Regions from separate parts of the Neobacillus sp. 114 genome, predicted to be linked through region 1. Evidence: riboswitches for the same ligand, from Rfam matches in the RefSeq annotation. Region 1 holds a riboswitch; each other region holds the start of a gene.
What was found. Region 1 has a riboswitch for S-adenosylmethionine ahead of QNN06_RS07615 (homoserine dehydrogenase). Riboswitches for the same ligand answer to the same signal wherever they lie in the genome.
Positions count from the first base shown of each region.

Region 2: it holds a riboswitch for S-adenosylmethionine, as region 1 does, so the genes downstream of both, QNN06_RS26010 (methionine biosynthesis PLP-dependent protein) here and QNN06_RS07615 (homoserine dehydrogenase) in region 1, are expected to answer to the same signal.
Region 3: it holds a riboswitch for S-adenosylmethionine, as region 1 does, so the genes downstream of both, QNN06_RS26435 (O-acetylhomoserine aminocarboxypropyltransferase/cysteine synthase family protein) here and QNN06_RS07615 (homoserine dehydrogenase) in region 1, are expected to answer to the same signal.
Region 4: it holds a riboswitch for S-adenosylmethionine, as region 1 does, so the genes downstream of both, metK (methionine adenosyltransferase) here and QNN06_RS07615 (homoserine dehydrogenase) in region 1, are expected to answer to the same signal.

Region 1 covers NZ_CP126144.1:1,543,117-1,547,333, reverse strand. The annotation lists gene QNN06_RS07615 (homoserine dehydrogenase) at 252-1,487, opposite strand; SAM riboswitch class I at 1,554-1,665, opposite strand; gene QNN06_RS07610 (GNAT family N-acetyltransferase) at 1,743-2,414, opposite strand; gene QNN06_RS07605 (GNAT family N-acetyltransferase) at 2,437-3,099, opposite strand; gene QNN06_RS07600 (carbon-nitrogen hydrolase family protein) at 3,118-3,975, opposite strand; gene argH (argininosuccinate lyase) at 4,166-4,217, opposite strand, start outside.
Region 2 covers NZ_CP126144.1:5,287,433-5,291,649, forward strand. The annotation lists gene QNN06_RS26000 (DsbA family protein) at 1-365, opposite strand, end outside; gene QNN06_RS26005 (lactonase family protein) at 576-1,634, shown strand; SAM riboswitch class I at 1,776-1,890, shown strand; gene QNN06_RS26010 (methionine biosynthesis PLP-dependent protein) at 1,973-3,085, shown strand; gene metC (cystathionine beta-lyase) at 3,085-4,217, shown strand, end outside.
Region 3 covers NZ_CP126144.1:5,362,928-5,367,144, forward strand. The annotation lists gene QNN06_RS26430 (methionine ABC transporter ATP-binding protein) at 1-741, opposite strand, end outside; SAM riboswitch class I at 864-969, opposite strand; gene QNN06_RS26435 (O-acetylhomoserine aminocarboxypropyltransferase/cysteine synthase family protein) at 1,095-2,411, opposite strand; SAM riboswitch class I at 2,481-2,583, opposite strand; gene QNN06_RS26440 (SCP2 sterol-binding domain-containing protein) at 2,665-3,021, opposite strand; gene QNN06_RS26445 (nuclease-related domain-containing protein) at 3,308-4,177, shown strand.
Region 4 covers NZ_CP126144.1:5,205,628-5,209,844, reverse strand. The annotation lists gene QNN06_RS25555 (hypothetical protein) at 1-26, shown strand, start outside; gene pckA (phosphoenolpyruvate carboxykinase (ATP)) at 75-1,661, opposite strand; SAM riboswitch class I at 1,925-2,057, shown strand; gene metK (methionine adenosyltransferase) at 2,323-3,525, shown strand; gene asnB (asparagine synthase (glutamine-hydrolyzing)) at 3,758-4,217, shown strand, end outside.

The DNA.
Region 1 (4,217 bases):
CCTTCCCCTTCACCTTTTGTGGACAATGTGAATAATGTGGACAACACCAGCTTCCCCCTTATAAAACCTGATTTTTAAAATCAGCCTTTCTGTTAATAATAATCGGTAGGTAACCGCTTCCGAAATTTGGATAATGTGCATAAACCTGCGGAATGCCTATAAATACAGGACTTTAGATGTGGAAAAAACGCTGGATAAATTAATGTCCATTCATAGCAAAGGAGCATCAGATAAAAGATGCCCCTTAAACCCTATAATGCCTTTGCTTCCTCGTTCCCCCGAACAAGGAATTCTTCCTTACCCAGGATCGAAAAATATTGAACCGATGGTTGTCTTTGAGCAAGCTGCTCTATGTCCTTTTTAGTACCCTTTAGAACAAAGATTCCTTCAGAGATTTCATCCACCAGTGTAATAGCGGGACTGCCATATTTTTGGACCAGTCCTTGAACCAGCCAGTATTCCCTCTGGTGTTCATTTTTTAACTCAATGTCCTCCCCTGAGGTTTTCAAATAATTAGATTTAGTCATGTGGCTTTGACATACATGGACTAAATCCTCAATGATGGCACTAGCAGTTGGGTACATGCCTGCACCCGGTCCTTGAAGGGTGATTTCGCCAACGATATCAGATTTTACATTCACCGCGTTCTCCACCCCTTCAACATGGTAAAAAGGGTGTTCAGAACCGACCAGAACCGGCTTCACCGATGCCTGAATGCGGGTGCCAGACTTCCAGATGCTCGCGATATGTTTAAACCTTAGCCCTAAGTTTTGCGCTGCTTCGATCAATTCACTTGTAATAGACGTAATCCCTACCCGCTCGACATTACGCCAGTCAGGCTCTTCTCCAAATGCCAGCCTGCTGAGGATCATTGTTTTATAAAAAGCATCAAAGCCTTCCACATCATTGGTCGGATCCGCCTCGGCATAGCCATTTTCCTGTGCACGCAGCAAGCTTTCGGCAAATGACTGCCGCTTCTCCCTCATCTCGGTCAAGATGAAATTTGACGTTCCATTAAGGATTCCCAGGATCCGCTGGACACGATTAATTTTTAAAAGCTGTCCGAGAGTTTGAATGACCGGAATCCCTCCCGCCACTGTTGCCTCAAAACCAACCGACACCTGATGCTGTTCCGCTAACTCTATAAGCTCATTCCCGTGGTGGGCAAACATCTCTTTGTTCGCTGTAATGATGTGGCAGCCCCGTTGGATTGCTTTTTTCAAGTAGGTAAAAGTCGGGTCTTTATCCACGATGCACTCAATCACGACATCAAGCTTCGGCAATTGCAGAATTTCTTCGAAGTCCGTTGTCAGCAGAACATTTCCGTTAATCTCCCGCGGCTTTCGCTTGTTTCTGACAAGGACGGCGGCAACCTCTACTTCCTTCCCTAATTCTGCCGCTAGCTCATCGCTATGTGATTGAATGGTCCGATAAACCCCTTCACCAACCGTACCGAACCCGAGAATTGCCACTTTAATTACAGACATGTCTGCCACCCCTTTATTTTTTTGAAAAATAAAAACCCTCTTCATAAGAAGAGGGCTTTATTCCTCCTCTTATCTATCAGGCTACAAATAACCTGCAGGAATTAGCACCTTTTCAAGGAATACCTTGAAGGTTGCCGGGCTTCATCGGGCCTAGTCCCTCCGCCGCTCTGGATAAGAGATATTTATTTGATTTTTCATTAAATTTCCAAAGATATATAAAAAGTATATTATCTGAATTTTCAAGAGTTGTCAATATTAAAGTGGTAAAAGGGCGACCGTTTCTTTTGCTGCTAATTTCTCAACCATATCCAGCCATTTCTGTGGTTTGTTTGAGAGCACCGAGTAATAGGTGGTAAGAAAGTCTCTAACAAGTGATGCCGGAATTTCGGCGATTTCTTCCTTTATCGGCATGAAGCATAGATCGAGGCCAGACACCGCTTCCCCGTTGTTTTCCCAGGACGGGTGAACGTAAGCAAGGTCAAGGCGCTTATAGCCTAAATGTGACAGAACCTCACGGCGCACGTACGGGTCCATGACCTTCACGCCGCCAAATTCGTGGTGCTCTACACGGTATGGGTCATAGATTTCGGCAAACATTCCGAAAAGCTCTTTTCCGTTTTGGGCAGCAAGCTGTTTTAAGTCTTTCAGACGATTTTCTGCTAAAAATCGGCCAAGCGAGAGGCCTGGTTTGCTGATGATGGTGAAGTCGGTCATCGCAATGTTCCAGTCCGGATAATAGCGGTATTCAGTGGCACCGACGACCTCTTCCTCATAGACGGCAACGAATACGCGGATACTTGGGTCTTCTAACGGTTCTTTCCACAATTCATATTCGAGGACCTCTTCCGGAGGAAAAATCTGTCCCATTAAATCGTGAAGCTTTTTAAAATTTGGGTCTTCGATATTGGTAATGCGTTTAAATTCCATTTTTTCTAATTCCCCTTCTAAATTATTTAAATGGGTTCTTCCATTCCATTAATGCCGCATTGTTGAGGGATTCTTCATCCTCTAAATAGTTTCTGGCGACACCGATTGGGACACGTCCGCAGCGGAGGAGAAAGCTGATGACGGGATCCTTCAGCTCGCCTTTAATGACAGCTTCTAGATACTCTTCCGGCGTCATTTTTTCAGCCACTTTATGATAGCACGGCATCCGACCGCCACCCAGCAGTCGGTCATAGCCTTTTTCAATGACCACATGGTACATGGCATACATCATTAATTTTCCGAGCCCAAGCTTGCGGTACTTCGGACGGACGCTGATATCAACAATGTAGAGGGTGTTGCCGTTCGTATTATGGTTGCGGATGTAGCCGTGGTCGGTAACTTCTTCCCAAGTATGGCTGTAATTGTCCGGATCCAACTCGACACAAACTCCGGTGAGCGAGCCCGCCAATTTCCCATTGATTTCAACGCATAATGCCCCTTCCTGAAACAGGGTCACATGATTAGTTAATTGTTCTTTATTCCACCAAAGCTCTGATGGAAAAGGAGGCGGGAAGCATTCGGACTGGATTTCGATGAGCTGATCAAAGTCCTCCATTGTGTAATTACGGATGCAAACCGGCAGAGGCCGGTCCTGATCATAAACGTAAAATTCACTACGATACATGGCAAGACCTCCCTCGTTTTAATTCCAATCTGTATATAAATCGGTGCGGCGGTCGCGCCAGGTGGTCACAGAACCGCGCTCGCGAACTTCGTATAGCAGTTCCAGGTCAAGGTCGGCTGTTACGACCATGTCGTTGTTGATTTCCCCTTCTACTAAAAGTCCTTTTGGCGGGAACGGGATATCGTTTGGAGTGATGATGACGGCCTGGCCAAAGTTTGCCCGCATGAAATCAACGGTAGGCAGCGCGCCAACCGTTCCGGTTAACACCACATATACCTGATTTTCAATCGCTCGGGCATGGCTCGTGTAACGAACGCGGTGGAAGCCGTGGCGGTCGTCCGTACAGGATGGACAGAAAATCACGTCTGCTCCCTTCGCCTTCGCCATCCGGACGATTTCTGGAAATTCAATATCATAGCAGGTTAACAGAGCAATTTTTCCTTTTTCTGTTTCAAAAATTTGAAACGAGTCCCCTGCTGCCATATTCCATTCGTTAACCTCGGTTGGCGTGATATGCAGTTTAGCCTGCTCGCCTACACGGCCATCTGGGTAAAATAAATGGGCAGTATTGTAGAGCTTGCCATCCTTTTCAAGAACATGGGTCCCCGCGTTGATATGCATGTTGGTTTCTTTTGCAAATTTAATAAATAGTTCACGGTATTGGTTGGTGAAGCTAGGCAGGTCATTGATGGTCAGGCTTTGTCCTTGACCATTTCCAATGGAAAGTAATTGCGTAGTAAAGAATTCAGGAAAAAGGACAAATTCAGCCCCGAATTCTTCGGCGGTTTTTATATAATGCTCACATTGAGCGGCAAATTCCTCAAATGAGTTGATTGTGTGAAGATGGTACTGAACAACAGATACTCTAAGTTTCATTTTTCGCCTCCAGATTGGTTATTGGAAGTTAGATTCCATATAGAATTATCTTATAATCTAGCATTTTATACAAATGAAATGCCTTCCATATTTACGGGCATATAAAAAGCCAGCACGGGCGCTGGCTTTAATTGTAGAGATCCTACTAATTTCTTTTCCAAAAGGTAATTTAGTTACCTATTTAAAAAGCTTACTGCTCTAGTTTTCCCTCAGCAAGTTTAATTTGCTCTCTTACCTGCTCC
Region 2 (4,217 bases), 2.7 Mb from region 1:
ACAGATTCCGCAAATTTGGCCGAACGCTCAGAATCGACGTTTATAAAGGAATCATTAAAGAAGTAGAATTTAGCCTTTCCCGTATCGACCAGTTCCTTTTCAATAAACGGAACAGCGGATGCAGAAAACTCCTTACAATACGGACATTTATAATCCCCAAATTCAATGATAGATACTGGAGCGGATTCCTTACCCAAAAATGGCTGATGGCTGTAGTCAATCTCATTTGATTTAACTGCTTCTTTATCCTTGGAGTGGTTGCCTAAAAAAATAAGTGCCAAAACCCCAACGGCAATTAAGCCGACTACCCAAAAAATAAACTTTGAGGATGAATTCTTTGTATTTGCTTTTTTATTATTTGCCATGATCAGACTCCTTCAAAAAACTATTATTTATGAGATAAATTTATTTTCCCAGATAGTTTTAATATTACTTATCTATTGTAATAAATCAAATAATTGATTCCGACTTTATAGGTGTTGTTGACACTTACAGTTATTAAAGTTGTTATTTTTTATAACTTTCAACTAAAATTGATAAAATAAGTTAGATTATGAATATAAAGGAGCACGAATATGACGAATAACAACAGCTATATGGGTTATATCGGTACCTATACAAAGGGAGACAGCAAAGGAATCTACTCCTTTACCTTAAATACTGGGGAAGGGAAGATTGAAAATGTGAAAGTGGCAGCGGAGCTAGAAAACCCTACATACTTAACGATTAGCAATGATAATCGTTTTCTTTATTCTGTGGGGAAAGAGGGGGAAGTTGGCGGCATTGCGGCATTTTCAATTAATGATAACGGGGAGCTGACAGCTATAAACCGGCAAATGACGCCAGGTTCACCGCCTTGCCACGTTAGTGTGGACAGCCAGCGGAATTACGTCTTTACCACCAATTATCATAAAGGTACTGTCGAGTCTCACCTTGTTAACGGGGAAGACGGATCTGTTCAGCCTACGGCTTCAAGTATAAAACATGAAGGCCGAGGGCCGGACCCAAGGCAGGAAAAAGCCCATACCCATTATGCCGGGCTTACCCCTGATGAAAAATACTTAGCGGTTGTCGAATTGGGAACTGATGCGCTGATCACCTATAAGGTCGACGACGACGGAACCCTTACAAAAGTGAAACTATTGCCATTAAAAGCAGGAAGCGGACCTCGGCATTTGACATTTCATCCAAACGGGAAACTTGCCTATTTAATGACTGAGTTCAGCTCTGAGGTAATTGTGCTCACCTATCATCCGGAAAATGGCCATTTTACTGAAAAGCAATATATTTCTACTCTTCCAGAGGACTTTAAAGAGAATAACCAGGGAAGCGCGATCCATATCTCTTCCGATGGCCGCTTTGTGTACGCAGGAAACCGCGGGCATAACAGTATTGCTGTTTTCAGTGTTAATGGAGAGACAGGTGAGTTAACGTTTATTGAGCATACGTCTACTGAAGGGGATTGGCCGAGGGATTTTGAACTGGATCCTTCCGAGAAGTTTATTGTTGCTTCTAATCAGGAATCGGGGAATCTTGTGCTTTTTGCGAGGGATGAAATATCTGGTCGATTAACACTGATTCAGTCGGATATAATAGTGCCTCAACCAGTATGTGTGAAGTTTCTCCATGTTTAAACAATAGTCACCAGGATTAATGGAGAACCAGCAAAGGATATGAAGCGCTTACATCGTGAAACTTACTCAAAATCCTTAGAAATCCATTGACACCATTCATTTAGTGTAGTAAATTTTATAAATAATCTAAATATTAATATGTTCTTATCAAGAGAGGTTGAGGGAAGGGCCCGGTGACACCTCAGCAACCTTCAATGTCTTTAACATTGAAACGGTGCTAAGTCCTGCAAATTGTTACTAATTTGCGAGATAAGAAGAGTGACAGATGTGTTGTACATGCAAAGGTCTTCTTCTTATAGAAGGCCTTTTTTTAATATCAAAAAGGAGTGTAGACAAAAATGTATAAAATCGATACGAAACTAGCGCAAATTGGGAACCGCAGTGAAACTACAACAGGAACCGTTAATCCCCCAGTATATTTTTCAACTGCATTCCGCCACGAGGGGATTGGACAATCAACAGGATTTGATTATATTCGAACTGGAAATCCGACACGCCAGTTGCTTGAGAAAACCATCGCCGATTTAGAAGGCGGAGATCAAGGCTTTGCCTGCAGCTCAGGAATGGGGGCAATTTTAACGATTCTTTCCTTATTTCAGTCTGGTGATGAATGGCTGGTTAGCGAGGATTTATATGGCGGAACCTACCGTTTGCTGGAAAAAGGATTTCAAAAGTGGGGCTTGAAAAGCCAATATGTCAATACCTGTTTTCCGGAAGAAGTTGAAAAGAGCATAACTCCACAGACGAAAGCTATCTTCTTGGAGACTCCAACCAATCCGCTAATGCAGGAGGCAGATATTGCAGCAGTGGCAAAAATTGCAAAGGAACATAGCATATTATTAATAGTGGACAACACCTTCTACACCCCGCTACTACAGCAGCCGATTGCACTTGGTGCAGACATTGTCATGCATAGTGCGACGAAATACCTTGGAGGACATAACGATGTTCTTGCCGGACTCATTGTTGCTAAAGGCAAGGAGCTTTGTGAAGCATTAGCTTTCCATCATAATGGTGCAGGCGCCGTTTTAAGCCCATTCGATTCCTGGCTGTTAATGCGCGGTATGAAAACATTATCACTTCGCATGGAAAGACATGAGAAAAACGCTAAGGCGGTTGTCGAGTTCCTATCTAATAGTGATGCAGTAACAGATGTTCTTTACCCAGGACGAGGCGGGATGGTTTCGTTCCGTTTAAAAGATGAATCATGGGTAAATCCGTTTTTGCAAAACATAAATTTGATTTCATTTGCTGAAAGCCTTGGCGGAACCGAGAGCTTTATCACCTATCCGGCGACCCAAACCCACGCTGATATTCCCGAAGAAATTCGGATTGAAAAAGGCGTCTGCAACCGCTTGTTGCGTTTTTCCGTAGGAATTGAAGATGCAGAGGATATCATTTTTGACCTAGAGCAGGCTCTTGCAAAATTAGTTGAAGGAGTGAATGTGTGATGGAACACGAAGAATTTAGTTTTGAAACGAGGCTTCTTCATAATCGTCATAAAATGGATGCACAAACAGGAGCCGTCAGTGTCCCGATCCAGCACGCATCTACCTTTCATCAGTTTGAAATTGACAGTTTTGGAAAATACGATTACGCCCGCAGCTTAAATCCAACGCGGGAAGCTCTTGAAGATATTATTGCAGAGCTCGAAGGCGGAATCCGTGGGTTTGCCTTCTCTTCAGGAATGGCTGCCATTTCCACCGCCTTCCTGTTACTTTCTTCCGGAGATCACGTTGTTATTACTGAGGATGTATACGGCGGAACCTATAGGATGGTCACTGAGGTCCTAACACGTTTCGGGATTGAACATACCTTTGTTGATATGACTGATTTTGATCAGGTTAAGCAAGCCATCAGGCCAAATACAAAAGCATTTTATGTAGAAACACCATCTAACCCATTATTGAAGGTGACTGATGTACAGGCCATCAGCCAGCTGGCAAAGGCACATAACGCCCTGACCTTTGTTGATAACACCTTCCTTACCCCTGCACTGCAAAAGCCGTTGGAGCTTGGCTCCGATGTGGTCCTTCACAGTGCCACCAAATTCTTATCTGGCCATAGTGACGTTGTCGCGGGTCTAGCGGTAGTTAAGGATGAAGCACTGGCAAAAAGGCTTTATTTTTTACAAAATTCGTTTGGCGCAGTACTTGGCGTACAAGACGCCTGGCTTGTGATGAGAGGCTTGAAAACTCTTCACGTCCGTCTTGAGCAGTCACAGAAAGCCGCTTTGCAAATCGCCAGATTCCTAGAGAATCACCCTCTAATCGAAAAAGTGTATTACCCAGCGCTCGAAAATCATCCGGAGAAGGAATTGCAGGAGAAGCAGGCAAGTGGCGCGGGTGCAGTTCTTTCATTTGAACTGGCTGACGAGGATGCCCTTAGGACCTTTGTTTCAAATGTAAAAATTCCTGTCTTCGCTGTCAGCCTTGGTGCTGTAGAATCCATTTTGTCGTATCCGGCAAAAATGTCCCATGCTGCCATGCCGCAAGCGGAAAGGGAAAAACGAGGAATTAAAAACAGTCTGTTGCGACTTTCAGTCGGACTTGAAAAACCTGAAGACTTGATGAAGGATTTTTC
Region 3 (4,217 bases), 2.6 Mb from region 1:
CGGTTCGGTTACCTGCTGCACGAAACGCTTCGTGATGGGTTGCTGCGGGTTTTTAAATACATCAAGTACTGGCCCAAGCTCGACTATCCGCCCGCTTTCCATGACCGCTACCCGATGACAGATTTTCCGGATGACATGCATTTCGTGAGTAATCAACACAATCGTTAAGCCAAGTTGTTTATTAATATCCACTAAAAGGTCGAGAATAGAGTCAGTGGTTTGCGGATCGAGCGCTGATGTCGCCTCGTCACATAAAAGCACCTTCGGGTTATTGGCAAGGGCCCGGGCAATCCCGACCCGCTGCTTCTGACCGCCGCTAAGCTGCGAAGGGTAGGCGTCTCCTCTGCCTTCAAGGCCGACTAACTTGATCAACTCTTCAACCCGTTTTTTTCTTTGCTGTGCGCTCACACCAGCAATTTCTAATGGAAACGCGATATTTTCGCTGACCGTTCTTGACCAAAGAAGATTAAAGTGCTGGAAAATCATGCTGATTTCCTGACGGGCTTTTCTGAGCTCTGCACCCTTTATTTTTGAAATCTCCCTGCCAGCCACGTTTACAGTTCCATCCGTAGGCAGCTCGAGACCATTTAACATGCGGATTAAGGTACTTTTTCCGGCCCCGCTATATCCAATCACACCAAAGATTTCTCCTTCTTTAATATCAAGGTTAACTTCATCAACTGCTTTTAGTTGCCCCTGCTTGGTAGAAAAAATCTTTCGTACATTTTTAATTGAAATCATTGAATCACCTACTTCTTATCCTTATTTTAGGATTTGATAATTTTCACGAAAGGATTCTATTTTAGTAAAATAAATAGCCTCTCTGCGCAGGCAGAAAGGCATCATCATTAAATGAATCCTTTCTCCCATCTCTCAAAGCCGTAAGCTTTGTGTGAATTGGCACCATTTCAATAAATTGACGGTTGCCGGGCTTCATAGGGCACATCCCTCCACCTCTCTTGATAAGAGCAAAAGCTATCCTATATTTAATTATTCATTCATTAATACTATTATTATGAAAGTAATAGTATCACGGTTAGAAAGTAGTGTCAACGACGAAATTCTACATTTTCAAAAAACTTTTTTGGAAAAATTCAGGCATTTGTTTTTAAAGATGTTAGGCCAGTTGCAGCTTCGATTGCGTCCTCTAAATCTTCCACTAAGTCCTCAACATTTTCAATTCCAATGGAAAGACGGATTAAATCCTCGGAAACGCCCGCCGCCTTTAAACCTTCCGCATCCAGCTGCTGGTGTGTGGTGCTTGCTGGGTGGATAATTAAGCTCTTGGCATCCCCGACATTAGCCACGTGTGCCCATAAGGTGATCGCATCGATTAATTTCGCACCGGCTTCCCTGCCGCCTTTAATGCCAAATACCACCATAGAACCAGCACCCTTAGGCAAATATTTTTGCGCCAATTCATAGTCAGGATGTGATGGATGCCCCGGATAAGAAACCCATTCAACCGCAGAATGATTTTGCAAGTATTCCACTACCTTTTGGGTGTTGGCCACATGCTCTTTCATCCGTACATGAAGCGTTTCTAAACCAAGAACAAACTGGAATGAGCTTTGCGGACTTAAAGCCGGCCCCATGTCGCGGAGAAGCTGTACGCGTGCTTTAATAATATAAGCTACCGGTCCAAGTGCCTCAGCATAGACCAGGTCATGGTAACTGGCATCTGGCGTTGTAAAACCAGGGAATTTTGGCGAATTCCAATCAAACTTGCCGCCGTCGACAATTATGCCCCCTGTAGTTGTTCCATTTCCTAACAGCCACTTGGTGGCGGAGTGAACGACGATATCAGCGCCATGCTCAATTGGACGGCACAAGTATGGTGTCGCAAAGGTGTTGTCCACGATAAGAGGAACCCCTGCTTCGTGTGCAATATTGGCTACCTTTTCAATATCAAGGATTCTTAAGCTCGGATTGCCGATTGTTTCAGCAAAAACGGCTTTTGTTTTTTCCGAAATGGCCGCACGGAAGTTTTCCGGATTCTCTGGATCTACAAACTTTACATTAATCCCGTATTTTGGGAGGGTCACTGCAAATAGATTATAGGTTCCGCCGTATAGGTTGGATGCAGCAACAATTTCATCGCCTGCTTCGGCAATGTTTAAGATGGCCAGTGTGATAGCTGCCATGCCGCTTGCCACTGCCAGTGCACCAACGCCGCCTTCTAGGAGCGATACTCTTTCTTCAAAAACAGTTGTGGTGGGATTGTGAATCCGCGTATATATGTACCCAGGCTCTGCTAAGGCGAAAAGGTTGGCGGCATGCTCTGTGCTTTTGAATTGGTAGGCGTTATTTTGATAGATAGGTAGCGCCCGTGCTCCTGTTACAGGGTCTGGTGTGAGGCCACCGTGAACACTTAATGTTTCAAACCTTAACTTCTTTTGTTTTTCTGACATAGTTCTTATTCCCTCCCAATATAAAAATAAAACCCATGCTTCCTATAAGAAGATGGGGGTTCTCCGCTCTTCTTATCTTTCAGAGCCTGTTTGCTCTGCTGGATTTAGCACCGTGTGGTCTACCGGTTGCCGGGCTTCAACGGGCCAGTCCCTCCGCCGCTCTTGATAAGAATGTTTATTTAGTTCGTTGATCGTTGCTTGAATATTCTAAAAAAATAATACCTGAAGTTTAATTCCGAGTCAATACCTTTGATTAAATTATTTCGGCAAGATTTGTCTGAGCTTTAGTTAAATAAAATAGTGATTCCAGTAATAATACGGTCCTTAGTGCGCCTTTTACGTTCAGGACTCCATTCCGTTGCAGTACCCTTAATCTTTCTTTCCCTTCAAGAAGTTGCTTTAGTTCTTGTAGGCCGCCGTGGATTTGGCAATTCGCCTGATCCTGTTGTGAGTCATAGAGGGCGAATATTTCCCCGTTTTTAATAACCAGTTGAACCGATTGCTGTTCGGTGGTACTTAGGCTAATCCTAAGTTCTGCGTGCTGTATTAGCGGAAGAATATGTCCTTGGTCATTAAATGTTTTTAAAAAGCTATTAACCTCTTCTATCATTTTAATCACTCCGAAATCCTCGTCTATACCAATTACTATTCAGCAGTGATTTATTTATTCCTTTATGATTTGCTCGACATTTATCTTCGGACGGATGGGGAAATATTAACATTTCCCGAGAAATATGTCGGACTATGCTGGATGCTGGTAATGTTAACAAAATATTCATACATTCTAATTTGCGTTTAAGTTGGAGTAAAATTGGATATGGGTATTTTAATTATTTGAGAGGATGTGGACTATGCCTACACCAAAAAAATCGCGCCGAGTAACAAAGGAGTTGCTTATGTTACGGGCATTAAACCCGCGTATGGCACTTACTGATACAGACAGGAAAAAGTATTATGCTCTTGAAAAAGGCTATCAAGGAGAAGTGATGTTTGATGCTTTAACCGAAAGATTGAAGAATAACTGCATCGTTTTAAATGGCTTGCTTTTTAAATTGAAAGAAAAGCACTTTCAAATCGACACTATTATTATTTTTCAAAAAACGATTTACCTGATTGATGTAAAAAATTTTGAAGGAGACTATATTTATAAGTCTGACCCCGACCGTTTTTGTAAAAATGATACCGAAATTGACGACCCTATCCTTCAATTGTTTCGAAGCGAGTCAAAACTGCGGCAGCTTCTCGATGAGTACAGATTTAATTTGCTGGTTGAATCCTACGTGGTTCATATCAACCCCACGTTCACCTTATACAAGGCTCCTCAAAACAATCATGTTATTCTCCCAACACAAATCAATCGCTTCATAAGAAAACTAGAAAATATCCCATCAAACCTGAATGGTGGCCATGAGAGGTTGGCAGACCTATTAATTTCTTTGGATCAAGGTGATTATCCTAATGCTCCAAAGCCGACTTATTGTTATGAGCAGCTAAGAAAAGGTACTTGTTGTTCGAAGTGCAACTCATTTTCGGTTTCGGTTGAAGAGAGAAAAATCGTTTGTAATACGTGTGGGTGCGAGGAAAGACTGGAGTCGGTAGTGCTGCGCAGTGTTGGGGAGTTAGTGTTGCTTTTTCCGGAGTTTAAGATTACGACTACTTTGGTGTTTGAGTGGTGCGGGGGTGTTTTTTCTAAGAAAATGATTCGAAGGGTTCTTAAGGCAAACTACACACTAGTAGGACATGGGCAATGGTCGTTTTTTGAGTAAATAATTACCTTTTTGAGTATCGGGGGATAATAGATTTACG
Region 4 (4,217 bases), 2.7 Mb from region 1:
TGAGGAAACCAACCGATGGAAAATAAAGAAAGAGGCTGACCGAATTACGGTACAGCCTCTTTTTCCTTAGGCATTTATGCAATTGGTCCGCCTTTTTCTTTAATCTCCAAAGCAACGTTAGCAAACTTTTTAAAGTTCTCACGGAATTGACCTGCTAATTCCTTTGCCTTCATTTCATAGGCCTTAGGATCTGCCCATGTTTTCATTGGCTGAAGCACTTCATCAGGGACCCCAGCAATATGGAGCGGGATATTTAGGCCAAAGAATGTATCCTTAACGGTTTCTACGTGATTTAGTTCTCCTTCAAGAGCTGCCTGCACCATTGCTCTAGTATATGAGAGTTTCATACGATTGCCGACGCCATATTCTCCGCCAGTCCAGCCTGTATTAACCAAGAACACATTAACGTTATGCTCAAGTATTTTTTCACCTAGCATTTCGGCATAGCGTGTAGCCGGCAGCGGCAGGAATGGTGCACCAAAACAGGTTGAGAAGGTTGCCTGCGGTGAAGTAATGCCGCGCTCTGTGCCAGCAAGCTTTGATGTAAATCCGCTTAAGAAATGGTACATTGCTTGTTCCCTTGTTAATTTAGCGATTGGCGGAAGAACCCCAAATGCATCTGCAGTTAAAAACACAATGGTATTCGGGTGGCCGGCAATGCTAGGCTGGACAATATTATCAATGGCCTCCATTGGATATGCGGCCCGAGTGTTTTCTGTTAATGTTCCATCATCGTAATCCGGAATTCTCGATTCCTGGTTGATCACAACATTTTCAAGAACGGTCCCGAAACGGATGGCATCAAAGATTTGCGGTTCTTTTTCACGGGATAGATTAATACATTTTGCATAGCAGCCGCCTTCAATATTAAAGACGCCATTTGATGACCAGCCGTGCTCATCATCACCGATTAGACGGCGATTAGGGTCTGCGGAAAGAGTTGTTTTTCCAGTTCCGGATAAACCGAAGAATAATGCTACATCCCCTTCAATGCCGACATTCGCTGAACAGTGCATAGAGAAAATATTGTTTTCAGGCAGTAAATAGTTCATGACAGAGAAAATCGATTTTTTCATTTCCCCCGCATATTCAGTTCCTCCAATTAGAACTACGCGGCGTTCAAATGATATAATAATGAAGGTTTCAGAATTCGTACCGTCGACTGCCGGGTCTGCTTTGAAATTAGGGGCAGAAATTACTGTAAATTCAGCTTCATGAGTCAGAAGTTCATCTTCCGAAGGCCGAATGAACAACTGGTGGGCAAAAAGATTATGCCAAGCAAATTCATTTATGACTTGAATCGGCAGTTGTGATTTCTTATCAGCACCAGCAAAGCCTTTAAATACATAAACTTCTTCTTGCTGTTTTAAGTATTCTAATACCTTATTATAAAGATGATCGAAAGTCTCTTGTGAGATTGGCTGATTTAAGGAGCCCCAGGCAATTTTATCTTTGGTTGACTCCTCCAAAACAGTGAATTTGTCTTCTGGAGACCGCCCAGTATATTTTCCTGTTGAAACACGAACCGCTCCGGTGGAAGTGAGTGTCCCTTCTTTTCTGCTGAGGATTTTTTCAACTAGCTGCGGCACAGATAATTGGACTTGGACATTACTTTCATTAAGTAATTCCTTTAATTCATTCGGGATATGAACAGAATTCATTTAATGAACCTTCCTTTTTATGGTTTTTTTAATTTGGTATATTAATATTGAATAGTATAACACAATTAAAATAATAGTCTATACTAATTGACGAAATTATGCTGTATTTTATACCTTATTCTAAAGGTGATTAAAAAGTCATGAAAAAAACAGTTTAAGCATATTTTGTATCATACTCCATTGTATATTTTGGTTAATGTTGCTAAAAAATACATTGACATACTTTAAGAATCTGAGGTATGATTTTAGCTTGAACGGATACTCTCTTATCCCGAGCTGGTGGAGGGACAGGCCCTATGAAACCCAGCAACCTGCAACTAGGAAAATGCCTATATTGGTCATTTTTCGGGCAAAGGTGCTCAACCTGATGCAAGGCTTGTCCTTGAACGATAAGAGTGAAAGGCACGCAAAATGTTTGCATTCAACCTTTCCTCATGGAAAGGTTTTTTGTATGTTTGGCGAACGCACGTGCCGTTTGAATCGCTTTACTAATCTTCTAAAGAATTTCGTTTGGGTATTTTTCGGTAGTATTTCATAAAAACCTGATGTTTATTTCATACTATTAGGGATGAGTTCCGTATCAAAATGGAGGTTTTTTGGAAAGGGTGTTAACCTTTGAAAAAAGCAGCCTCATTATTTCATTATTATAGGAGGAATTCAGATGTCAACAAAACGCCATTTGTTCACTTCCGAATCAGTAACTGAGGGTCATCCTGATAAGATTTGTGACCAGATTTCTGATTCTATTTTAGACGCCATTTTAGCAAAGGATGCAAATGCCCGTGTGGCTGCTGAAACATCAGTAACGACAGGCTTAGTCCTGGTTGCCGGCGAAATTACCACTTCTACATATGTAGATATTCCCAAAATTGTTCGTGAAACGATTAAAGAAATTGGCTACGTACGTGCGAAATATGGCTTTGATTTTGAAACCTGTGCAGTTTTAACCTCTATTGATGAACAGTCTCCTGATATTGCCATGGGTGTCAATCAAGCCCTTGAAGCGCGTGAAGGTCAAATGTCAGATAAAGAAATTGAAGCAATTGGTGCAGGTGACCAAGGCTTAATGTTCGGCTTCGCCTGTAACGAAACAAAAGAGCTGATGCCACTGCCCATTTCATTGGCCCATAAGCTTGCCCGCAGGTTGACAGAAGTTAGAAAAGACGATATCCTTCCATACCTTCGTCCGGACGGAAAAACACAAGTAACAGTGGAATATGATGAGAACAACAAACCGGTTCGGATTGATACAATTGTTATTTCCACCCAGCACCATCCGGAAATCGGACTTGAGCAAATTCAGCGTAATGTCAAGGAACATGTCATTAATCCGGTTGTTCCAAAAGAATTAATCGATGAAAATACAAAATATTTTATAAATCCAACCGGCCGCTTCGTAATCGGCGGACCGCAGGGAGATGCAGGGTTGACAGGCCGCAAAATTATCGTGGATACTTACGGAGGCTATGCCCGTCACGGCGGCGGCGCCTTCTCCGGTAAGGATCCGACAAAGGTTGACCGGTCTGCCGCTTATGCTGCACGTTATGTTGCAAAAAATATTGTCGCAGCAGGTTTAGCTGAAAAATGTGAAGTACAGCTTGCCTACGCGATTGGTGTAGCAAGACCGGTATCGATTTCCATCGATACTTTTGGCACAGGCACAGTCAGCGAAGAGGTATTGGTTGACTTAGTAAGTAAAAACTTCGACCTTCGCCCTGCTGGAATCATTAAAATGCTGGATTTACGCCGCCCAATCTATAAGCAAACAGCAGCTTACGGACATTTTGGACGTACGGATGTTGATCTTCCATGGGAACGCACTGATAAGGCAGATGCATTACGTGAGAAGGCAGCAGGAGAATAATAGGGAGTGGGAGTTGCATTAAGGTGTAACTCCCATTTTTCATTAATCGTCTAATTTCTTGTTCAGTGTTTTAAAAACTGGAATAAAATGTTTAAGTAGGACTATTGAAGTGAAAAATGATGATACATGATTTTCCTTTTGTTCACAGTGCCATTTTTGAAAAAAAAGTGGTAGTATTAAAGAGTATGTTTTTACAAAAGGATATTTTGAAATAGAGTAGGTGAGGTACATAATGTGCGGTTTTATCGGTTGTGTACATGACAAAACGCAAAATTATCGTGACGAAGAAAAGCAGCTTTTTAAAAATATGAACGATATTATAACCCATCGTGGACCAGATGATGATGGTTATTATTATGATGATCATATTCAATTTGGTTTCCGCCGGTTAAGTATCATTGATATTGAATCCGGGCACCAGCCGCTAACGTATGAAAACGAACGGTACTGGATTATTTTTAACGGTGAAATTTATAACTATGTCGAGCTACGTGAAGAGTTGCTAAAAGAAGGACTAACTTTTTCCACAAGCTCTGATACAGAGGTTATCATTGCCCTCTACAGCCATCTAAAGGAAAAAGCAGTTGAACGCTTGCGCGGCATGTTTGCTTTTGTTATCTGGGATAAGCAGGAACAAACACTTTATGGGGCACGAGATCCGTTTGGAATTAAACCATTCTTTTATATGGAGG